Regions from separate parts of the Pseudomonas sp. GL_103 genome, predicted to be linked through region 2. Evidence: riboswitches for the same ligand, from Rfam matches in the RefSeq annotation. Region 2 holds a riboswitch; the other holds the start of a gene.
What was found. Region 2 has a riboswitch for cobalamin ahead of cobW (cobalamin biosynthesis protein CobW). Riboswitches for the same ligand answer to the same signal wherever they lie in the genome.
Positions count from the first base shown of each region.

Region 1: another riboswitch for cobalamin. It lies ahead of cobO (cob(I)yrinic acid a,c-diamide adenosyltransferase); the one in region 2 lies ahead of cobW (cobalamin biosynthesis protein CobW).

Region 1 covers NZ_CM174420.1:1,896,220-1,906,248, forward strand. Annotated here, with positions in the region: gene AC3IP0_RS08615 (PQQ-dependent sugar dehydrogenase) at 1-727, opposite strand, end outside; gene AC3IP0_RS08620 (hypothetical protein) at 794-1,378, opposite strand; cobalamin riboswitch at 1,532-1,764, shown strand; gene cobO (cob(I)yrinic acid a,c-diamide adenosyltransferase) at 1,847-2,458, shown strand; gene AC3IP0_RS08630 (cobyrinic acid a,c-diamide synthase CobB) at 2,455-3,855, shown strand; gene bluB (5,6-dimethylbenzimidazole synthase) at 3,852-4,502, shown strand; gene cbiB (adenosylcobinamide-phosphate synthase CbiB) at 4,499-5,407, shown strand; gene cobD (threonine-phosphate decarboxylase CobD) at 5,400-6,392, shown strand; gene AC3IP0_RS08650 (cobyric acid synthase) at 6,389-7,840, shown strand; gene cobU (bifunctional adenosylcobinamide kinase/adenosylcobinamide-phosphate guanylyltransferase) at 7,963-8,484, shown strand; gene cobT (nicotinate-nucleotide--dimethylbenzimidazole phosphoribosyltransferase) at 8,481-9,536, shown strand; gene cobC (alpha-ribazole phosphatase family protein) at 9,533-10,029, shown strand, end outside.
Region 2 covers NZ_CM174420.1:3,366,291-3,376,319, reverse strand. Annotated here, with positions in the region: gene cobM (precorrin-4 C(11)-methyltransferase) at 1-708, opposite strand, end outside; gene AC3IP0_RS15255 (cobalamin biosynthesis protein) at 792-1,205, opposite strand; gene AC3IP0_RS15250 (CbtA family protein) at 1,202-1,909, opposite strand; gene AC3IP0_RS15245 (CbtB domain-containing protein) at 1,921-2,112, opposite strand; cobalamin riboswitch at 2,234-2,459, opposite strand; cobalamin riboswitch at 2,640-2,852, shown strand; gene cobW (cobalamin biosynthesis protein CobW) at 2,956-4,026, shown strand; gene cobN (cobaltochelatase subunit CobN) at 4,030-7,893, shown strand; gene AC3IP0_RS15230 (magnesium chelatase ATPase subunit I) at 7,940-8,947, shown strand; gene AC3IP0_RS15225 (vWA domain-containing protein) at 9,067-9,612, shown strand; gene AC3IP0_RS15220 (NADH:flavin oxidoreductase/NADH oxidase family protein) at 9,761-10,029, opposite strand, start outside.

The DNA.
Region 1 (10,029 bases), 1.5 Mb from region 2:
CCCAGATCGCCGCGCGACCTTCTTCCTTGTCCATGCCGTTTTCGGCGACGTTGCTGTTGGAACCCACGGTGACGTACAGCTTGCTGCCGTCCTTGCTGGCAATGACGTTTTTGGTCCAGTGATGGTTCAGCGGGCCGCCCGGCAGGTCGACCACCTTGATCGGTGGCGACTTGATCTGCGTATCGCCACTTTCATAGTGAAAGCGCAGCAGGCGATCCGTGTCGGCCACATACAGGTCATTGCCGACCAGGGTCATGCCGAAGGGCGAGTTGAGGTTTTGCAGAAACACCGTGCGGGTTTCCGCGACGCCATCGTGGTCCTTGTCGCGCAGCAAGGTGATGCGGTTGGCGCTGGGCACACCGGCCCCCGCGCGGCCCATGACTTTCTTCATGACCCAGCCGCGAATGCCTTTGCCGTCTTCGGGTTTGGGTGGTGCGTTGGTTTCCGCCACCAGCACATCGCCATTGGGCAGCACATAAAGCCAGCGGGGGTGATCCAGGTCTTCGGCAAAAGCGGCCACTTGAATGCCCGTGGCAGCGACGGGTTTCGCACCCTGTGGCCAGCCGATGGCCGGGGCGATGTTCACGGTCGGAACCAGTGTCTTGTTGGGTTCTGGTAGTTGGGGTGACGGGCCGGTACCGTCGGAGACTTGCAGGCGGGAGGTCTCGCCACAAGCGGCGAGCCCTCCGCAGAGCGCGATAACGAGAACGAACGGGGGCGTGCGCATGCTGGTCTTCCCTATGAATGCCTTGTTCTATTCATAGAGAAGGGTTGTCGTCCGATGGTTCAACCCTCAGCCGCGTGCTTCCTTGAACAGCACCGCAATGCCGGGGTGATAGTTGCCGGCTTCGTTGCGCAACTTGCGGTAGGCATAAGGGAAATACCAGGCGACAGCGCAGGTGTGTTCCTTTTGCAGGTCGTCGACCATGTCCTGGAGTTCTTCCGGTGTGGCGCCCTGCTGGGCTTTTTGCGGGGCGACGAACAGGCAGCCGAGTTTCAGGTCGCTGGCGTGGCTCAGCCGCTTCGCATCGCTGACGATGTCGAGCAGGGCCTGGCTCAGGTTGAGGCTGTTGACCCGTGGCCAGCGCTGGCTGGTCTGGATGTAGGCGCGGGTTTCGGACGACGCCAGGAGCAGGTCGGCGCGGCTGTTGCGTTCGCCTTCTTCGGTCTGCTTGCGGGTTGGCGTCTGTTGCAGCGTGACCATCTCGGCCATCCAGGCGGCGGCGGACAGCAGTCCGAGATTGGCCTTTTCGTCGTGCCAGTATGGTGTGTCGCCATCACCGCGGACGGTGTTGTAACGGTCGATGCATTCGAACCAGTGTTCGAGCACCGGGCGCAGGAATTCCAGCTTTGGATTGCTGATGATCATGCCTTGCATGGGCTCACCCTTGTTGTTGTGTTGTGAGGTTGTGGCTCTTTGATATCACTGCTGGGAGCGTGGCACAAGATTGACGTCAGTTTATTGATTGATGGCAGTTATTCGGTCGATGGCCGCCCGGCTTTAATTGACGCTCCACCCCCAACCCTCTAACCTTCGCGGCTTGTTTCAGGTGCTCTGTGGCTTGGGTCGACAGAGTGAAACAGGGAAGCCGGTGCGTGAGTCCTTCTGTTGGTCGAAGGCCCGCAATTCCGGCGCTGCCCCCGCAACGGTAAATGAGTGAAAACTGTGTGTGATGCCACTGTGTCGATTCGATGCGGGAAGGCGCACGGTCCGGCCCCGCGCCACTCATGAGCCCGGAGACCGGCCTGATTCATCCAGCGGCATCACGGTGGGCGATGCCAGGCTTTTTGCCTTCTATTCTTGTGCCTGCCCGCCGTTATTCCTGCCTCAACGGAGAGCTCCCCCATGACTGATACCCCCGATCGTGACGAACGCCACCTGGCGCGCATGCAGCGCAAAAAAGCTGTGATCGACGAGCGCATCGCTAATTCCCCGAACGAGTGTGGCCTGCTGCTGGTGCTGACCGGCAACGGCAAGGGCAAGAGCAGTTCGGCCTTCGGCATGCTTGCCCGCGCCATGGGGCACGGCATGCAATGCGGCGTGGTGCAGTTCATCAAGGGCCGCAACAGCACGGGCGAAGAGCTGTTCTTCCGGCGCTTTCCCGAGCAGGTGCGCTTCCACGTGATGGGCGAAGGCTTTACCTGGGAAACCCAGGACCGCCAGCGCGACATCGCCGCCGCCGAAGCCGCCTGGGCGGTGTCCCGGGAACTGCTGCGCGATCCGTCCATCGGTCTGGTGGTGCTGGATGAGCTGAACATCGCCCTCAAGCACGGCTACCTTGATCTCGATCAGGTGCTAAGCGACTTGCAGGCCCGGCCACCGATGCAACACGTGGTGGTCACCGGTCGTGCCGCCAAGCCGGAAATGATCGAGATGGCTGACACCGTCACCGAGATGGGTGTGATCAAACACGCCTTTCAGGCCGGAATCAAAGCGCAGAAAGGCGTCGAATTGTGAGTCAACCTCGACACTGTCCGGCGGTACTGATTGCCGCGCCGGCCTCTGGCCAGGGCAAGACCACCGTCACCGCGGCACTGGCCCGATTGCATCGCAATCAGGGGCGCAAGGTCCGTGTGTTCAAGTGCGGCCCCGACTTTCTTGATCCGATGATTCTCGAACGCGCCAGCGGTGCGCCGGTGTATCAACTGGACATGTGGATGGTTGGCGAGCAGGAGAGTCGCCGGTTGCTGTGGGAAGCCGCCGCTGACGCCGACCTGATTTTGATCGAAGGCGTCATGGGGCTGTTCGACGGTACGCCGTCGAGCGCCGATCTGGCGCGGCATTTCGGTGTGCCGGTGCTGGGTGTGATCGATGGCACCGCCATGGCCCAGACCTTCGGCGCACTGGCCCTGGGGCTGGCGCGTTATCAGCCGGACTTGCCGTTCGCCGGCGTGCTGGCCAATCGTGTCGGCACGCTGCGCCACGCGCAACTGCTCGAAGGCAGCCTGACTGAAGGCTTGCGCTGGTACGGCGCGCTGTCCCGGGAAACCGGGATCGAATTGCCGAGCCGGCACCTGGGGCTGGTGCAGGCCAGTGAGCTGAACGATCTCGACCTGCGCCTCGATGCGGCCGCCGATGCCTTGGCCAACAGTTGCGAGGTCGCGCTGCCGCCGGCAGTCGAGTTCGCCGCCCCTGATGTCATCGCGGCCGAACCGCTGCTCGCCGGTGTGCGCATTGCCGTCGCTCGCGATGAGGCCTTTGCGTTCACCTACGGCGCGAGCCTGGATCTGCTGCGGGCGATGGGTGCCGAGTTGTCGTTCTTCTCGCCGATCCGCGACCGAGCGTTGCCGGAGGCGGACAGCCTGTATCTGCCGGGTGGTTACCCGGAGCTGCACCATGTTGCGCTGGCGCAAAACACTGCGATGCTCGACGCGATCCGCGCCCACCACCGGGCAGGCAAGCCCTTGCTCGCCGAGTGTGGCGGCATGCTGTATCTGCTCGATTCCCTGACCGATGTCGAGGGCGCTCGCGCCGAACTGGTTGGCTTGCTGGCCGGTGATGCGGTGATGCAAAAGCGTCTGGCAGCGCTGGCGTTGCAGGCGGTGGAACTGCCGGAAGGTTCGCTGCGCGGGCACACCTATCACCATTCGCTGACCACCACGGAACTGGCGCCGATTGCCCGTGGCTTGAGCCCTAATGGCGGGCGCGGAGCGGAGGCGGTCTACCGTGAGGGGCGAATGACTGCCTCTTATGTGCACTTTTATTTTCCGTCGAACCCCTCGGCGATTGCCGCGCTGTTTGCGCCGGAACTTGAAGCCGCCTTCGCGAGCAAGCCCGCTCCCACAGGGGATTGCGTTTCTTCAGGCAGCTCACCTTCAAATGTGGGAGCGGGCTTGCTCGCGAAGAGGCCATGAGCGACAACGCATTCTCTGAAGCCGAACGCGCAGCGGTCTATCGCGCCATCGCCGAGCGCCGCGACATGCGCCACTTCAGCGGCGGCACCGTCGAGCCCGAATTGCTCCGGCGCCTGCTCGAGGCCGCACACCAGGCTCCCAGTGTCGGCCTGATGCAGCCTTGGCGCTTTATCCGCATCAGCGATCGCGCCTTGCGCGGGCGAATCCAGGCTCTGGTGGAAGAAGAACGCATCCGCACCGCTGAAGCCCTCGGCAAGCGCAGCGATGAGTTCATGAAGCTCAAGGTCGAAGGCATCAACGATTGCGCCGAGGTACTGGTCGCCGCACTGATGGACGACCGCGAGCAGCATATCTTCGGCCGCCGCACGCTGCCGGAAATGGACATGGCCTCGTTATCCTGCGCGATCCAGAACCTGTGGCTGGCGTCCCGCGCCGAAGGGCTGGGCATGGGCTGGGTGTCGCTGTTCGAACCACAGGCACTGGCGGACCTGTTGAGGTTGCCGCCCGGTGCCAAGCCGCTCGCCGTGCTGTGCCTGGGGCCGGTGAGGGAGTTCTACCCGGCGCCGATGCTGGTGCTCGAGGGCTGGGCGCAGGCGCGTCCGCTACATGAATTGCTGTATGAAAATTATTGGGGAGTGAGTCGATGAGTGTGGCGTTGTTGAGTGTCGCCGCGGTTGCGCTGGATGCGCTGCTGGGTGAGCCCAAACGCTGGCATCCGCTGGTGGCGTTCGGCCGATTTGCCGAGCGCATCGAACAACGTTTCAACGGCGGCGGTCGCGGCTGGCGCAGTCATGGCGTCACCGCGTGGGTGATCGCCGTATTGCCGCTGACGCTGTTGGCCACGGCATTTTCCTGGGCGCCTTATGTCGGCTGGATCGTCGAGATTCTCGCGCTCTATTGCGCCCTCGGCATGCGCAGCCTCGGTGAACACGTCACGCCTGTGGCCAAGGCCCTGCGCAGTAATGACCTGGAAGCGGCGCGCACGCGGGTGAGCTATCTGGTCAGTCGCCAGACCAGCGAGCTGGATGAAACCGAAGTCGCCCGCGCCGCTACCGAGTCGGTGCTGGAAAACGGCAGCGATGCGGTGTTCGCGGCGTTGTTCTGGTTTGCCGTGGCCGGCGCGCCGGGGGTGGTGCTCTACCGCCTGAGCAATACGCTGGATGCGATGTGGGGTTACCGCAATGAGCGCTTCGAACGGTTCGGCTGGGCGGCGGCGAAGGTCGACGACGTGCTCAATTACATTCCTGCGCGCCTGGTGGCGCTGACTTACGCGCTGCTGGGCAAAACCCGGCTGGCGTTGAAATGCTGGCGCAGCCAGGGCCCGACCTGGGACAGTCCGAACGCCGGCCCGGTGATGGCGGCAGGGGCGGGCGCCCTTGGCGTCGAATTGGGCGGGGCGGCGATTTATCACGGCGAACTGCATCAGCGTCCGCAGTTGGGCGAAGGCGTGCCGGCGGATGCCGACTCCATTGACCGGGGCTGGCAATTGGTCCAGCGCGGGGTATGGTTATGGCTGCTGATTCTCTGCCTGGGGGCCGAATTTTATGCTTGAGCACGGTGGGCGATTGCGCAAGGCGGCGCTCGAATACGGCATAGATGAAGCCGACTGGCTGGACTTGTCCACGGGGCTTGCACCATGGCCGTTCCCGGTGCCGGATATTCCTTTGCGGGCCTGGGCTCGTTTGCCGGAGGCGGACGACGGTCTGGAGCAGGCCGCCTGTGATTACTACGGCACCTTGCAGGCATTGCCGGTGGCCGGCTCGCAAATGGCGATTCAACTGCTGCCGCGCTTGCGTCGGGCGGGCAAGGTTGGCGTGCTGTCGCCGTGTTACGCCGAGCACGCCGAAGCGTGGCGTCGCAACGGCTACATCGTGCGTGAAGTGCTGGAGCAGGAAGTCGACTTCTTTATCGACAGTTTCGACGTGCTGGTGGTGGTCAATCCGAATAACCCCACGGGCCTGTGCCTCACCCCAAGTCGCCTGCTCGACTGGCACACGCGACTGGCCCAGCGCGGTGGCTGGCTGGTGGTGGACGAAGCGTTCATGGATAACACGCCGCAACTGAGCCTGGCGCCGTTTGCCCATCAAGTCGGGCTGATCGTCTTGCGCTCCTTCGGCAAGTTTTTCGGCCTGGCCGGTGTACGCCTGGGGTTTGTGCTGGCCGAGCGCAAGTTGCTCAAGTTGCTCGCTGAACAAGTGGGGCCCTGGGCCGTGAGCGGGGCAACCCGGGTAGTGGGCCAGACCTGCCTGCGCGATACCGAGGGGCAAACGCGACAACGGGTGCGCACCGAAGAGGCCAGCGAGCGCCTTGCGTCGTTGCTGGAGCAACACGGCTTCGAGCCTCAGGGCGGCTGTGCGCTGTTCCAGTGGCTGATCACCGAACGCGCCGAAGAGCTGCATGAATTCATGGCCCGGCGCGGCATTCTCCTGCGATTGTTCACCCACAACAGCAGCCTGCGATTCGGCTTGCCCGGTGACGAAATCGCCTGGGTACGACTGGCGCAGGCGTTCGACGATTTCGCCAAGGAAAACCAATGACCACGCTGATGGTGCAGGGCACCACATCGGATGCCGGTAAAAGCACGCTGGTGACCGCGCTGTGCCGTTGGGCCACACGCCAGGGCGTCAGGGTGGTGCCGTTCAAGCCGCAGAACATGGCTCTAAACAGTGCGGTGACCGCTGACGGTGGCGAGATCGGCCGCGCCCAGGCGGTCCAGGCCCAGGCCGCGCACCTTGAACCGCACACCGACATGAACCCGGTGTTGCTCAAGCCCAACAGTGACACCGGTGCCCAGGTGATCATCCATGGCCGCGCCGTCACGACCATGAATGCGGTCGCCTATCACGACTACAAAACCATCGCCATGCAAGCGGTACTGGCCTCCCACGAGCGCTTGAGCGCAGCGTATCCGCTGGTGATGGTCGAGGGTGCAGGCTCGCCGGCGGAAATCAATCTGCGGGCCGGCGACATCGCCAACATGGGCTTCGCCGAAGCGGTGGATTGCCCGGTGCTGCTGATCGCCGATATCAATCGCGGCGGGGTTTTCGCCCACCTGGTAGGCACCCTCGAACTGCTGTCGCCGAGCGAACAGGCGCGGGTCAAAGGCTTTGTCATCAATCGTTTCCGGGGCGACATTGCGTTGCTGCAACCCGGTCTCGACTGGCTCGAAGAGCGCACCGGCAAACCGGTGATCGGCGTGCTGCCGTACGTGATGGACCTGCACCTGGAGGCCGAGGACGGCATCGATCAACGCCAGACCGATAAAGCCGAACAGGTGCTCAAGGTGGTGGTGCCGGTGCTGCCGCGCATCAGCAATCACACTGATTTCGATCCGCTGCGCCTGCATCCGCAAGTGGACCTGCAATTCATCGGCCCCGGCCAGGCGATTGCGCCCGCCGACCTGATCATCCTTCCCGGCTCGAAAAGTGTGCGCAGCGACCTCGCGTACCTGCGAGCCAATGGCTGGGACACCGCCATCGCCCGGCATCTGCGTTACGGCGGGAAACTGCTGGGGATCTGTGGCGGCCTGCAGATGCTTGGTGAGCAGGTGCATGACCCGCTGGGTCTTGAAGGTGCGCCGGGTTCCAGCGCCGGTTTGGGGCTGCTGGCGTTCCAGACCCAGCTAGAACAAGAGAAGCAGTTGCGCAATGTGCGTGGTCGCCTGGCGCTGGAAGACGCGCCGGTGGCGGGTTATGAAATTCATGCCGGCGTGACCACCGGACCGGCCCTGTCACAGGCCGCCGTGCAGCTGGATGACGGCCGCTGTGATGGTGCGCAAAGTGCTGACGGGCAGATTTTCGGCACCTATCTGCACGGGTTGTTCGAATCGCCGGCGGCGTGCAGTGCGCTGCTGCGGTGGGCCGGGTTGCAGGAGGTGCAGGACGTGGATTATCACGGCTTGCGCGAGCGCGATATCGAGCGACTGGCGGATCTGGTGGAGAAGCATCTGGATACCGGGCTGTTGCGGGAACTCTGTGGATTCTGAGGTGAAAGCTCTGGCCTCTTCGCGAGCAAGCCCGCTCCCACATTAGAACGCGGTCAACTGTGGGAGCGGGCTTGCTCGCGAAGACTGAAGTGGCCACACCGCCCATTTGAAAGGATGTAACCATGCTCCAACTGATCCTCGGCGGCGCCCGCTCCGGCAAGAGCCGCCTGGCTGAAAAACTCGCCATCGACAGTGCTCTGGCCGTGACCTACATCGCCACCAGCCAGCCACTGGACGGAGAAATGAGCGAGCGGGTGGCCCATCACCGCGCCCGTCGTCCTGCCGAATGGGCATTGATCGAAGAGCCGGTGGAGCTGGCCCGGGTGTTGCGTGAAAACGCCCGTGCCGAGCGCTGCCTGCTGGTGGATTGCCTGACCCTGTGGCTGACCAATCTGCTGATGCTCGACGATGCCGAGCGCTTGCACGCCGAGCGTGATGCCTTGCTGGAGTGCCTGGCGTCGCTGCCGGGTGAAATCATTTTTGTCAGCAACGAGACTGGAATGGGTGTCGTGCCGCTGGGCGAATTGACTCGCCGCTATGTCGATGCAGCCGGTTGGCTGCATCAAGCTCTGGCCGAGCGTTGTCAGCGTGTCGTCCTGACCGTCGCCGGCCTGCCCCTGACTTTGAAAGGAACTGCGTTATGACTCAATCCTGGTGGCTGAACCCGTGCAAGCCGGTCGATACCCAAGTGGTCGAACAGGCCCAGGCGCGGCAACAGCAACTGACCAAGCCGGCCGGCTCCCTCGGCCAGCTGGAAGCGCTGGCGGTGCAACTGGCGGGTTTGCAGGGGCGGGTCAAGCCAAGTCTGGAGCAGGTGTGGATCGCGATTTTTGCCGGTGACCACGGCGTCGTCGCCGAGGGCGTGTCGGCGTTTCCCCAGGAAGTGACCGGGCAGATGCTGCTCAATTTCGTCAGCGGTGGTGCGGCGATCAGCGTATTGGCGCGGCAACTGGGCGCATCCCTCGAGGTGGTTGACCTTGGCACGGTAACGCCGTCGCTGGACCTGCCGGGGGTGCGCCACCTGAACGTCGGCCCGGGCACGGCAAACTTTGTACAGGGACCGGCCATGACCCAGGCCCAGGGGCAACTCGCCCTGCAGGCCGGCCGTGACAGCGTGCAGCGGGCCATCACCAGCGGTGCGCAGTTGTTTATCGGTGGCGAAATGGGCATCGGTAATACCACCGCTGCCAGCGCCCTGGCGTGCGCGCTGCTCGATTGCCCGGTGGTGCATTTGACCGGGCCTGGCACCGGGCTCAATGCCGAAGGTGTCAGCCACAAAGCCCAGGTGATCGAGCGCGCCCTGGCACTGCACGGCGCGCAGCGTGGCGATGCCTTGCAGACCCTGTTCAACCTCGGCGGCTTCGAGATTGCCGCGCTGGTCGGTGCCTATCTGGCGTGTGCCCAGGAGGGTGTCGCGGTGCTGGTGGATGGCTTCATTTGCAGCGTCGCGGCACTGGTTGCGGTGCGCTTGAATCCTGATTGCCGTCAGTGGTTGTTGTTCGGTCATCGCGGCGCCGAACCGGGGCATCGTCATGTGCTGGAAACCCTGGATGCGCAACCCTTGCTCGATCTCGGCCTGCGGCTTGGCGAAGGCAGTGGCGCGGCGTTGGCTGTGCCGCTGCTGCGCCTGGCTTGCGATCTGCACGGGCAGATGGCGACCTTCGCCGAAGCCGCCGTGGCAGATCGTCCGGCATGACCTTGCGCGTGGATCTGTTGCGTCACGGTGAAACCGAACTCGGCGGCGGCTTGCGCGGCAGCATTGATGATGCATTGACCGACACCGGCTGGGCGCAGATGCGCGCCGCCGTGGTCGGGCAAGGGCCATGGGATCGACTGGTCAGTTCACCCTTGCAGCGTTGTGCGCGGTTTGCCGAGGAACTCGGTGCGCAATTGGGTGTGCCGGTGCAGCTGGACAAAGACCTGCAAGAGTTGCATTTCGGTACCTGGGAAGGGCAGAGCGCGGCGGCGTTGATGGAAACCGATGAGCAGGCCCTGGGCTTGTTCTGGGCCGATCCATATTCGTTCACGCCGCCTCAAGGTGAGCCGGTTGCAGACTTTTCGGCACGGGTGTTGGCCGCGCTGGAGCGTTTGCACGGGACCTGTGCCGGTGAGCGCATTCTGCTGATCAGTCATGGCGGTGTGATGCGTTTGTTGCTGGCACAAGCGCGGGGGCTGCCGCGGGAGCAACT
Region 2 (10,029 bases):
TGACGACTCACTGAAATGATCGCTGCCCAGCACCCGACCCACCAGAATCAACGCTGTACGACGAAAGCCCTTGGCTTCAACCTTCCCGGCAATATCCTCGAGCGTGCCCACCACCCAATCCTGATCCGGCCAGCTCGCGCGGTGAACCACCGCAATCGGGCAATCGGCGCCGTAATGGGGCAGCAGTTCCTCAACGATCTTCGCCAGGTGATTGACCCCCAAGTGAATAGCCATGGTCGCGCCGTGCTGCGCCAGGCTGGAGAATTCCTCTCCGGGTGGCATGGCGGTTTTGTCGGCGTAGCGAGTCAGGATTACGCTCTGCGAAATATCCGGCAGCGTCAGTTCTGCGCCCAAAAGCGCGGCACACGCGGCTGTTGCAGTCACGCCGGGCACGATCTCGAACGCGATGTCCAGCTCCCGCAGATAGCGAATCTGCTCGCCAATGGCGCCATACAGGCTCGGATCGCCGGAGTGCACCCGGGCCACATCCTGGCCTTTGGCATGGGCGCTCTTGATCAGGTCGATGATCTGTTCCAGGTGCAGTTCGGCACTGTTGACCACTTGTTCGGCACAGTGACCTTCCAGTACGGCAGCAGGCACCAGAGAACCGGCATAAATGATCACCGGGCAGCTGCGAATCAGCCGCTGGCCCTTGACGGTAATCAGTTCGGGGTCGCCGGGACCTGCGCCAATGAAGTAGACGGTCATCGTCGGTTCCTGTGGGGAAAAAGAGGTTGAACAGGGCTTCAGATGAAGAATGTTCATGATCAAAGGCGGGGATTATCGGTTTTTTACGCAGCGCCGGCCAATGCCAGGGTTGCCTGGGCGTATTTTTGTCGTGGAATCAGCAGTTTTGCCGGGCCCTGGGCCAGTAGTTCAGCCAGGGCCAGTGCGGCGCTTTCCGCCACGCCGTAGCAACCGGTGCGTTCAAAGGCTATTTGCGATTGATGACTGAGTTGCTGCTCATAAACGGCCAGTTGTTCACTGCTGAAATACATCAGTTCCAGGCCAAGTTGCTGAGCCAGTTCGATCAGCGCAGGTTCATCGCGCTTCGAATCGATGCTGGCCAGCGCCTTGATTTCATGACGAGCAATCTGGTGCGCCTCCAGTGCCTGATCGAGCAGCGCCAGCAACGTGCTGACGGGGCAGCCGCGCTGGCAGCCCAGGCCGACCACCAGGGTCGGCGCTGTGCTGATATCCGTCATGCGTGGTATTGACCATCGCTTTTACGACGGAACAACCAGGCGCTGATCAGGCCCAGGGCCAGCCAGAACGCCACGTTGGTCAGTTGCGAAGCGATTTTGAACCGGGTTTCCAGCGCTTCTGGAGCGAGCATCGAATGCACCTCCGGTTGTGGCGCGCCAATCACATGGGGAACGGCGAGGATCGCCGCACCCAGGACTTTCATCAGCCAGTGACGGCTGAACACGATCAGCGCGATACCGACGGCGGTGGAGGCGGCGGTACCGATCCACCACAGTTGCCGTTGTGCCAGGTCGGCGGCGGCAGTGCCTGGCAATTCAGGTGGCAGGCCGAGGGTCGGCGCGAGCACGAAGGTCGCGTAACCGGCCAGGCCCCAGAGCAGGCCCTGAGAGGTTTTGGTCGGCGCACGCAAGGTGTACAGGCCGGCCAGCATCAGGGCGAAACCGACGGCCACTACCAGGTTGCCGCCGGTGGTCGACAGCACGCGCTGCCAGCCGTCTTCCGGCTCCCAGGCTTGTGCATCGTGAGTGTGGGCAGCCGTCGCACCGTCGGCGTGTTCATGCATTTCAACCGCGGCCGGTTCGGATTTTTCGTAGGTCTCGGCCTGCAAAATCAGCGGGGCGACCCAGAAGCTTTGCAGCAGGGTCAGCAACAGGGCGGCCAGCAGCCCGGTGAAACCTGCGGTTTGCGCAATACGCTTGATCATGTCGACAGCTCTCAATGGCACGGGAACGCGGAGCTGTGACGGGTATCGTGGGCGGCGTTGTGCACCGCTTCGATGTGCGAAAAACCGGCGAAATACACCAGGCACGCGCCCAGGATCGACGCGCAGACGGCGACGGTCAGACGTTGGGTCAGGGTTGAGGTGGTGCTCGCGGCTGTGTGTTCGGCGCTGCTGATGATCGACATGGCGTTTCCCTCTGGTCTGTCAGCGGGGAATAAGAGCGCACGCAAAAAACCGCACGACCAGGCGCGCAAGGTTTCAAACAGCGCCCGCCCACCGCGGGTTTGTTGGTTCAGTGACCGTACTGGTCACTTCGTGTTGCGGGCCGGTCTCCGGGCTCACGAGGGGCAAAGGCCTGGGCCTGAACCTGAAAGCATCACCTTCCCATGCCCTGGAGGCACAGTGGATCTGACGCTTCACTCGCTTACCGTTGCGGGGGCAGCACCGGACTGACATGGCTTAAGAGTAAAGCACATGATTCACCGGTTTCCCGTTTCACCCTGTGAAGGGCACCCGTAACAAGGTGTGTAGGAGAGCATGGGCGGGGGTTGGGCGTCAATTGGCAAGGGTTCTCACTTGAGGCTGAATGATGCCCGGCTCTTTGTAGGAGCTGCCGAAGGCTGCGATCTTTTGATCTTGTTTTTAAAAGGGAAATCAAATGATCGCAGCCTTCGGCAGCTCCTACAGTGATTGACCGGTCTTCCCACCATGCGTAGCCTTGCGCTTTCGAGGTTCTTCGGCGTTTGTCGAAGCTAAGAAGGGAACGCGGTCGATGCCGCGGCTGCCCCCGCAACTGTGAACGGTGATGTTCGTTGCCACGCCACTGCAGGCTCAATCCATGAGGCCGGCGGGAAGGCGCAGCGAATGCCAGGCTCAAGGCCGGCACACCGTCAGCCAGGAGACCTGCCTCGTCACAGATTCTCACTTTCAACCGGGCGGGGTGATCCGGTGGCGAACTCTTCAGGCACGCGCGTCCGCGTTGCCGGTCGTCGTCCTGTATGCCCGCCACATTAGCCATAGGGCATCCGATGAAAACACTGGCCAAACTCCCCGTCACCATCGTCACCGGCTTTCTCGGCTCGGGCAAGACCACGCTGCTGCGGCACATGCTCGACAACGCCCAGGGTCGCCGCATCGCGGTGATCGTCAACGAATTTGGCGAGTTGGGCATCGACGGCGAAATCCTCAAGCAGTGCTCCATCGGTTGCACCGAAGAAGAAGCCAGCGGCCGTGTCTATGAGCTGGCCAACGGCTGCCTGTGCTGCACCGTCCAGGAAGAATTCTTCCCGGTGATGCGCGAGCTGGTGGCCCGTCGCGGCGATCTGGACCACATTCTCATCGAAACGTCCGGTCTGGCACTGCCCAAGCCGCTGGTGCAGGCCTTCCAGTGGCCGGAAATCCGCAGTGCCTGCACGGTGGATGCAGTGATCACCGTGGTCGACAGCCCGGCCGTGGCCGCCGGCACCTTTGCCGCGTTCCCGGATCAGGTCGACGCCCAGCGCAAACTCGACCCGAACCTGGACCATGAATCGCCGCTGCACGAACTGTTCGCCGACCAACTGGCCAGCGCTGACCTGGTGATCCTCAACAAAGCCGACCTGATCAACCCGGCGGACCTGGCCCGCGTGCGCCTGGAAGTCGCCGAGGAATTGCCGCCAGCGGTGAAAATCATCGAAGCCAGCAGCGGTCGCCTGCCGCTGGACGTGCTGATCGGCCTGGGTGCCGGCTCCGAAGAACATATCGACAGCCGTCACAGCCACCACGACCATCATCACGATGGCGACGACGATCATGACGACCACGATCACGACGCTTTCGATTCGATCTCCATCGAACTGCCGCAAGCCGACGAAAGCCTGCTGCTGGATGCGCTGACCCAACTGGTGGTCCAGCACGGCATCCTGCGCGTCAAAGGCTTCGCCGCCATTCCGAACAAGCCGATGCGCCTGCTGATCCAGGGCGTGGGCACGCGTTTCGACAAGCATTTCGACCGCCAGTGGGGTGCTGAAGAAGCGCGAGTCACCCGTCTGGTGCTGATCGGCCAGGCACTGGACGCCACTGTTCTCGAAGCGCAATTGCGCGCCGCGCTCAGCGTGTAAGCCATGCACCTGCTCAGGACCCAGCCCGGCGGTTTCGTGTCGGATGACAACATTGCCGACCTCGGACAAACCCCCGCCGAACTGGTGGTCCTGTGCAGCGGCGATTCCAGCCTGGCGCTGCTCGCCGAAGCGGCGCAGCAGTTACCCGACGATTACCCGAGCGTGCGCCTGGCCAACCCGATGCAGGTGCAGAACCATGCCTCGGTCGATTTGTACGTCGATGAAGTGCTGCGTCACGCCAAGGTGATCCTGATTTCGCTGCACGGCGGCATCGCCTATTGGCGTTACGGCATCGAGCGCCTGGTCGAGCTGTCGCAGCGCGGAGTGCAGGTAATTCTGGTGCCGGGTGATGATCGCCCGGACCCGGAGCTCAGTGACCTGAGCACCGTCGGTGCCGAGGATCGCGACCGGCTCTGGCAGTTTCTGCGCCAGGGCGGCATGGGCAACGCCCTCGATTTCTTCCGCTGCCTGGCCAACCGCTGGCTGGCCCGTGATTACACCTGGGGCGAGCCGCAAACCCTGCCACGCACGGCGATATACCATCCGCACAAACACTGCGCCGCGCTGAGCGACTGGCGGGCCGACTGGCACGCCGATCAACCGGTGGCGGCGGTGCTGTTTTACCGCTCGCATTTGCAGGCGGCGAACACCGCTTTCATTGATGTTTTTTGCCAGCGCTTGCAGGCCGCGGGGTTGAATCCGTTGCCGATTGCGCTGGCCAGCCTGAAGGAGCCTGGTTGTCTTTGCGTGGTCGAGGACTGGCTGGATGAGGCCAGCGTATCGGTGATCCTGAACACCACCGGCTTCGCCCAATCCAGTCCTGAAGCACCCCATCTGCGCCCGTTTCGCCGCAATATTCCGGTGATCCAGGCGATTTGCGCCCAGGACAACGAACCCGGTTGGCGCGCCAGCGAACAGGGGCTTGGCCCTCGTGATCTGGCGATGCACATTGCCTTGCCGGAGCTGGACGGACGCATCATCAGCCGCCCGATCAGTTTCAAGGACCTGGCGTGGCGCAGTGAGCGCAGTCAGTCGGATGTGGTCTGCTACCGGCCACAACCGGAACGCATGGATTTCGTCGCCGAGCTGGCGCGGCGTTGGGTCGATCTGGCGCGGGTGCCTAATGCTGAAAAACGCATTGCCTTGATTCTTGCCAATTACCCGACCCGCGACGGCCGCATCGGCAACGGCGTCGGCCTCGATACCCCGGCCGCCGCGCTGAATATCCTGCGGGCGCTGCATGCCGAAGATTATCCGTTGCCGGCTGAATTACCGGACAGCGGCACCGCACTGATCCAGCAGTTGCTCGGCGGCGTCAGCAACGATCTCGAAACCCTCGACCTGCGTCCGTGCCAGCAAAGCCTGGGCATGGATGATTATCTGGCGATGTTCAACGCACTGCCCAAAGCCAATCGCGCGGCTGTACTCGAACGTTGGGGCACACCGGAAAACGACCCGATGTGCCGCAGTGGACGGATGATGATCGCCGGCCTGCGTTTTGGCCTGACCTTCGTCGGCATTCAGCCAGCGCGGGGTTATCAGGTCGATCCGAGCGCGGTGTATCACGACCCGGACCTGGTGCCGCCCCACGGTTACCTGGCGTTCTACTTCTGGCTGCGCAACACCTACGGCGCCCACGGCGTGATCCACGTCGGCAAACACGGCAACCTCGAATGGCTGCCGGGCAAGGGCGTCGGGCTCTCGGAAAACTGCTGGCCGGATGCTTTGCTCGGGCCCCTGCCGAACATCTATCCGTTCATCGTCAACGACCCGGGCGAGGGCGCCCAGGCCAAGCGGCGCACCCAGGCCGTGATCATCGATCACCTGATGCCACCGCTGACCCGCGCCGAAACCTACGGCCCGCTGCGCAACCTCGAGCTGTTGGCCGACGAGTATTACGAAGCGCAACTGCTGGATCCGCGTCGTGCCCGAGAGTTGCAGCGCGACATCTTGCAACTGGTGCGCGACACCCACATCGACCGTGAACTGCAACTGGACGAACAACTCGACAGTGATGCCGACGCAGCGATCTGGTTGCCGCGACTCGACACTTATCTGTGCGATTTGAAAGAGTCGCAGATCCGCGACGGCCTGCATGTATTCGGCGAATCACCCACCGGGCGCTTGCGCATCGATACTTTGCTGGCGTTGTTGCGCATTCCACGGGGTGATGGCCGAGGCGCGCAGTCGAGTCTGCTGCGGGCATTGGCCAAGGCCTTCGGGTTGGGGTTCGATCCGCTCGATTGTGCGCTGGCCGAGCCTTGGGCCGGGCCGCGTCCCGAGCCTCTTTTGCTTATCAGCGACGAGACCTGGCGTACGGCGGGGGATACTCGCGAGCGCCTGGAACTGTTCGCCGCGCAGTTGATTTCGGACGCGTTGAATAACCCCTGTGGGAGCGGGCTTGCTCGCGAAAGCGTTGGGTCAATCGACATAAATGCTGAAGGATCAACCGCCTCGTCGGAACGCCGCCCGGAGACAAGCCCGCTCCCACAAGGGGCCGACTGGATCGAGGTGCAAGCCATCATCGACAACCTGCGCGAGGTGGTCGCTCCACGTCTGGACGCCTGCGGTCCGGCGGAAATGCGCGGATTGGTCGATGCCCTGAGCGGTCGCTTCGTCCCGGCCGGTCCCAGCGGCGCGCCGAGTCGCGGTCGCCTGGACGTGCTGCCCACCGGGCGCAATTTCTATTCGGTGGATGTGCGCAACCTGCCGACCACCACGGCGTGGCGCATCGGTTTCCAGTCGGCCAACCTGATTCTCGAACGGCACCTGCAAGACCACGGTGATCATTTGCGCCAGCTCGGCCTGTCGGTGTGGGGCACCGCGACCATGCGCACCGGCGGCGATGACATCGCCCAGGCCATGGCGCTGATGGGGGTGCGCCCGGTCTGGGCCACCGGCAGCCAGCGGGTCGATGATTTCGAGATTCTGCCGTTGAGTTTGCTCGACCGTCCGCGGGTGGACGTGACCTTGCGTGTGTCCGGTTTCTTCCGCGATGCCTTTGCCAATCTGATTCGCTTGTTCGACGCGGCGGTGCAAGCAGTGGCCGACCTCGATGAGCCGGATGACCTCAATCCGTTGTCGGCCAAGGTACGCGCCGAGCGCACAGCCCTGCTGCAGTCAGGGCTCGATGAAGACGCTGCGCGACGTCAGGCCGGCTGGCGGATTTTCGGGGCCAAGCCCGGTGCCTACGGCGCGGGTGTGCAGGGCGCCATCGACGGTCGCCTGTGGCAGAGCCGCGAGGACCTGGCCGAGGTCTACCTCAACTGGGGCGGCTACGCTTACGGCGGTTCCGACGAAGGCACCACTGCCCGCGAACAGTTCAGCCAGCGCCTGAGCCAGGTACAGGCGGTGCTGCAAAACCAGGATAACCGCGAGCACGATCTGCTCGACTCCAACGATTACTACCAGTTCCAGGGCGGTATGCTCGCGGCGGTGGAAAGCCTGAAAGGCGAGGCGGCGGCCAGCTATCATGGCGACCACAGCCAGCCGGATCTGCCGAAGATTCGCACCTTGAAGGAAGAGCTGAACCGGGTGATCCGCTCCCGGGCGGCCAATCCGAAATGGCTCGAAGGCGTTAAACGTCACGGCTACAAAGGCGCGTTCGAAATGGCCGCGACGGTCGACAACCTGTTCGCCTTCGACGCCACCACGCAGTTGATCGACGATCACCAGTACGCGTTGCTGGCCGACGCCTATTTGCTCGACCCGGACACCCGGGATTTTGTCCGTGAACACAACCCCCATGCCTTGCGCGACATGACCGAGCGCATGCTCGAGGCGCAACAACGGGGGATGTGGAAGGAGCCCGGCGAGTACCGCGAGGCGCTGGAGAATTTGTTGCTGGATATAGAAGAAGACGGCTAATCACCGCAATCCCTGTGAGATCACCGACCATGACCGAGATAAAACAATGACCGACACCCCGCATTTCCCGCTCTCCGCCGTGGTCGGCGCCGACGATTTGAAACTGGCCCTGTACCTGACCGCCATTGACCCGAAAATCGGCGGCGTGCTGATCGAAGGCCCGCGGGGCATGGCCAAGTCGACCCTGGCCCGCGGTCTGGCGGACCTGCTGGCCAGCGGTCAGTTCGTCACCTTGCCGCTGGGCGCCACCGAGGAGCGCCTGGTCGGCACCCTCGATCTCGACGCGGCGCTGGGCGAAGGTCGCGCGCAGTTTTCCCCCGGCGTACTGGCCAAGGCTGACGGTGGCGTGCTCTACGTCGACGAGGTCAATCTATTGCCTGATCACCTCGTTGATCTGCTGCTCGATGTGGCTGCCAGCGGCACCAATCTGGTCGAGCGTGACGGCATTTCCCATCGGCACTCGGCGAAATTCGTGCTGATTGGCACCATGAACCCGGAAGAGGGTGAGCTGCGTCCGCAATTGCTCGACCGATTCGGCTTGAACGTCGCCCTCGGAGGGCATACCGCGCCCGTCGAGCGCGGTCAGATCATCCGTCGTCGCCTGGATTTCGACAGCGATCCGCAAGGTTTCTGCGCCGAATGGGAGTCGGCGCAGGCGTCTCTGCGCGAACGTTGCCAGAACGCACGCAATGCACTGGCAAGCATTCCCCTCGACGACCAGGCTTTGGCACACATAACCGAACGCTGCTTTGCTGCCGGGGTCGATGGATTGCGCGCCGATCTGGTCTGGCTGCGTGCCGCACGGGCTCATGCCGCCTGGCGCGGAGCGAACGCCATCGCCGAGGAAGATATCGATGCAGTTGCCGAGTTCGCCTTGCGCCATCGTCGTCGCGAGCACTCACCACCGGCTTCTGCGCAATCCCAAGCGGCGCAATCCTCCGAGCCACAGAACGCCAACCCGGGCGAAGGACAGGGCCAATGGGGCGAGTTGCCTGCCCAGGCGCTCGCGGTCGGTGCACGACGTGAAGTGCCGAACTGGCCAAAAAAGCCCTAGGCATTCGCCTTCGCTGCGACGCGGGGGCGAATGCCAGACCCCGAGCCGGGCGCCTGGACCACGGCAAACTAGGCAAGCGTCACGCAGCCCGCAGCGGCTCGGTCAACTGGCCCGGTACCTTGCTCAATGGCCGGCCGCGTCAGCGCGACGATTTGTTGTTTCAACTGCGTACTCGTTCGCCTCATGAACTGTGGCTGGTGATCGTAGACGCTTCCGCATCGACTCGCCGTCATCAGGCATTGAGCGATGCCAAGGGCTTGCTGGCGCAGTTGTTCGACGATGCCTATCGCCAGCGTGCGCGTCTGGCCTTGCTCACGGCCAGCGGTTCTGCACCCAAGTGGCAGGTGCAGGGATTGAAGGCTTCCAGCGGATTACGCCAGTGGCTCGATGGTCTTGGCGCCGGGGGCGGTACGCCGTTGCTGGCCGCGTTGGGCGAAGCGGGGCAATGGCTTGCGGCACGGCAAAAGCGTTTTCCGGCAGAGCAGCAGCGGTTGCTGCTGGTGACCGATGGCCGGCTGAAGGACTGGCCGTTGTTGTCGACACTGGAGTGCCCGGGTTTGCTGATCGACATCGAGCGCGGGCCGATTCGGCTCGGGCGCAGCAGGGTGTTGGCGGCGCAGTTGCAGGCCGAGTATCGGCATATTGACGAACTGCTTCCTGGCTGAATTCTCCTTTGCCCGGGCCGGCCTCTTCGCGAGCAGGCTCGCTCCCACAATTGATCCGGTTGGAACACAAACTTTGTGATCACGCAATAACCCCTGTGGGAGCGAGCCTGCTCGCGAAAGCGGTGTACCAGCCAACTTCAAACTTGAATTACTTGCCCATCGCCTGCCGATACTGCCGGGTGCGCTTGCCAATGTAAAACCGGTCGAGAATCAACGCCCATAGCGCCGAGACTTCAGGTCGGGTTTTGCGCCCACGACTCAAGCGATGCAGCTGTAACTTGACCACCGCCATGCTCGCCAGCGCCGCCAGGGGCTTGCGCTTCCAGCGGATCGGCGGCAGCTGCGGATGACTGTCCTGGCCTTCGCGCCAATGCTTGACCAGGTGCGGCTCCACGGCCAGCGCAGTGCCGATACCGG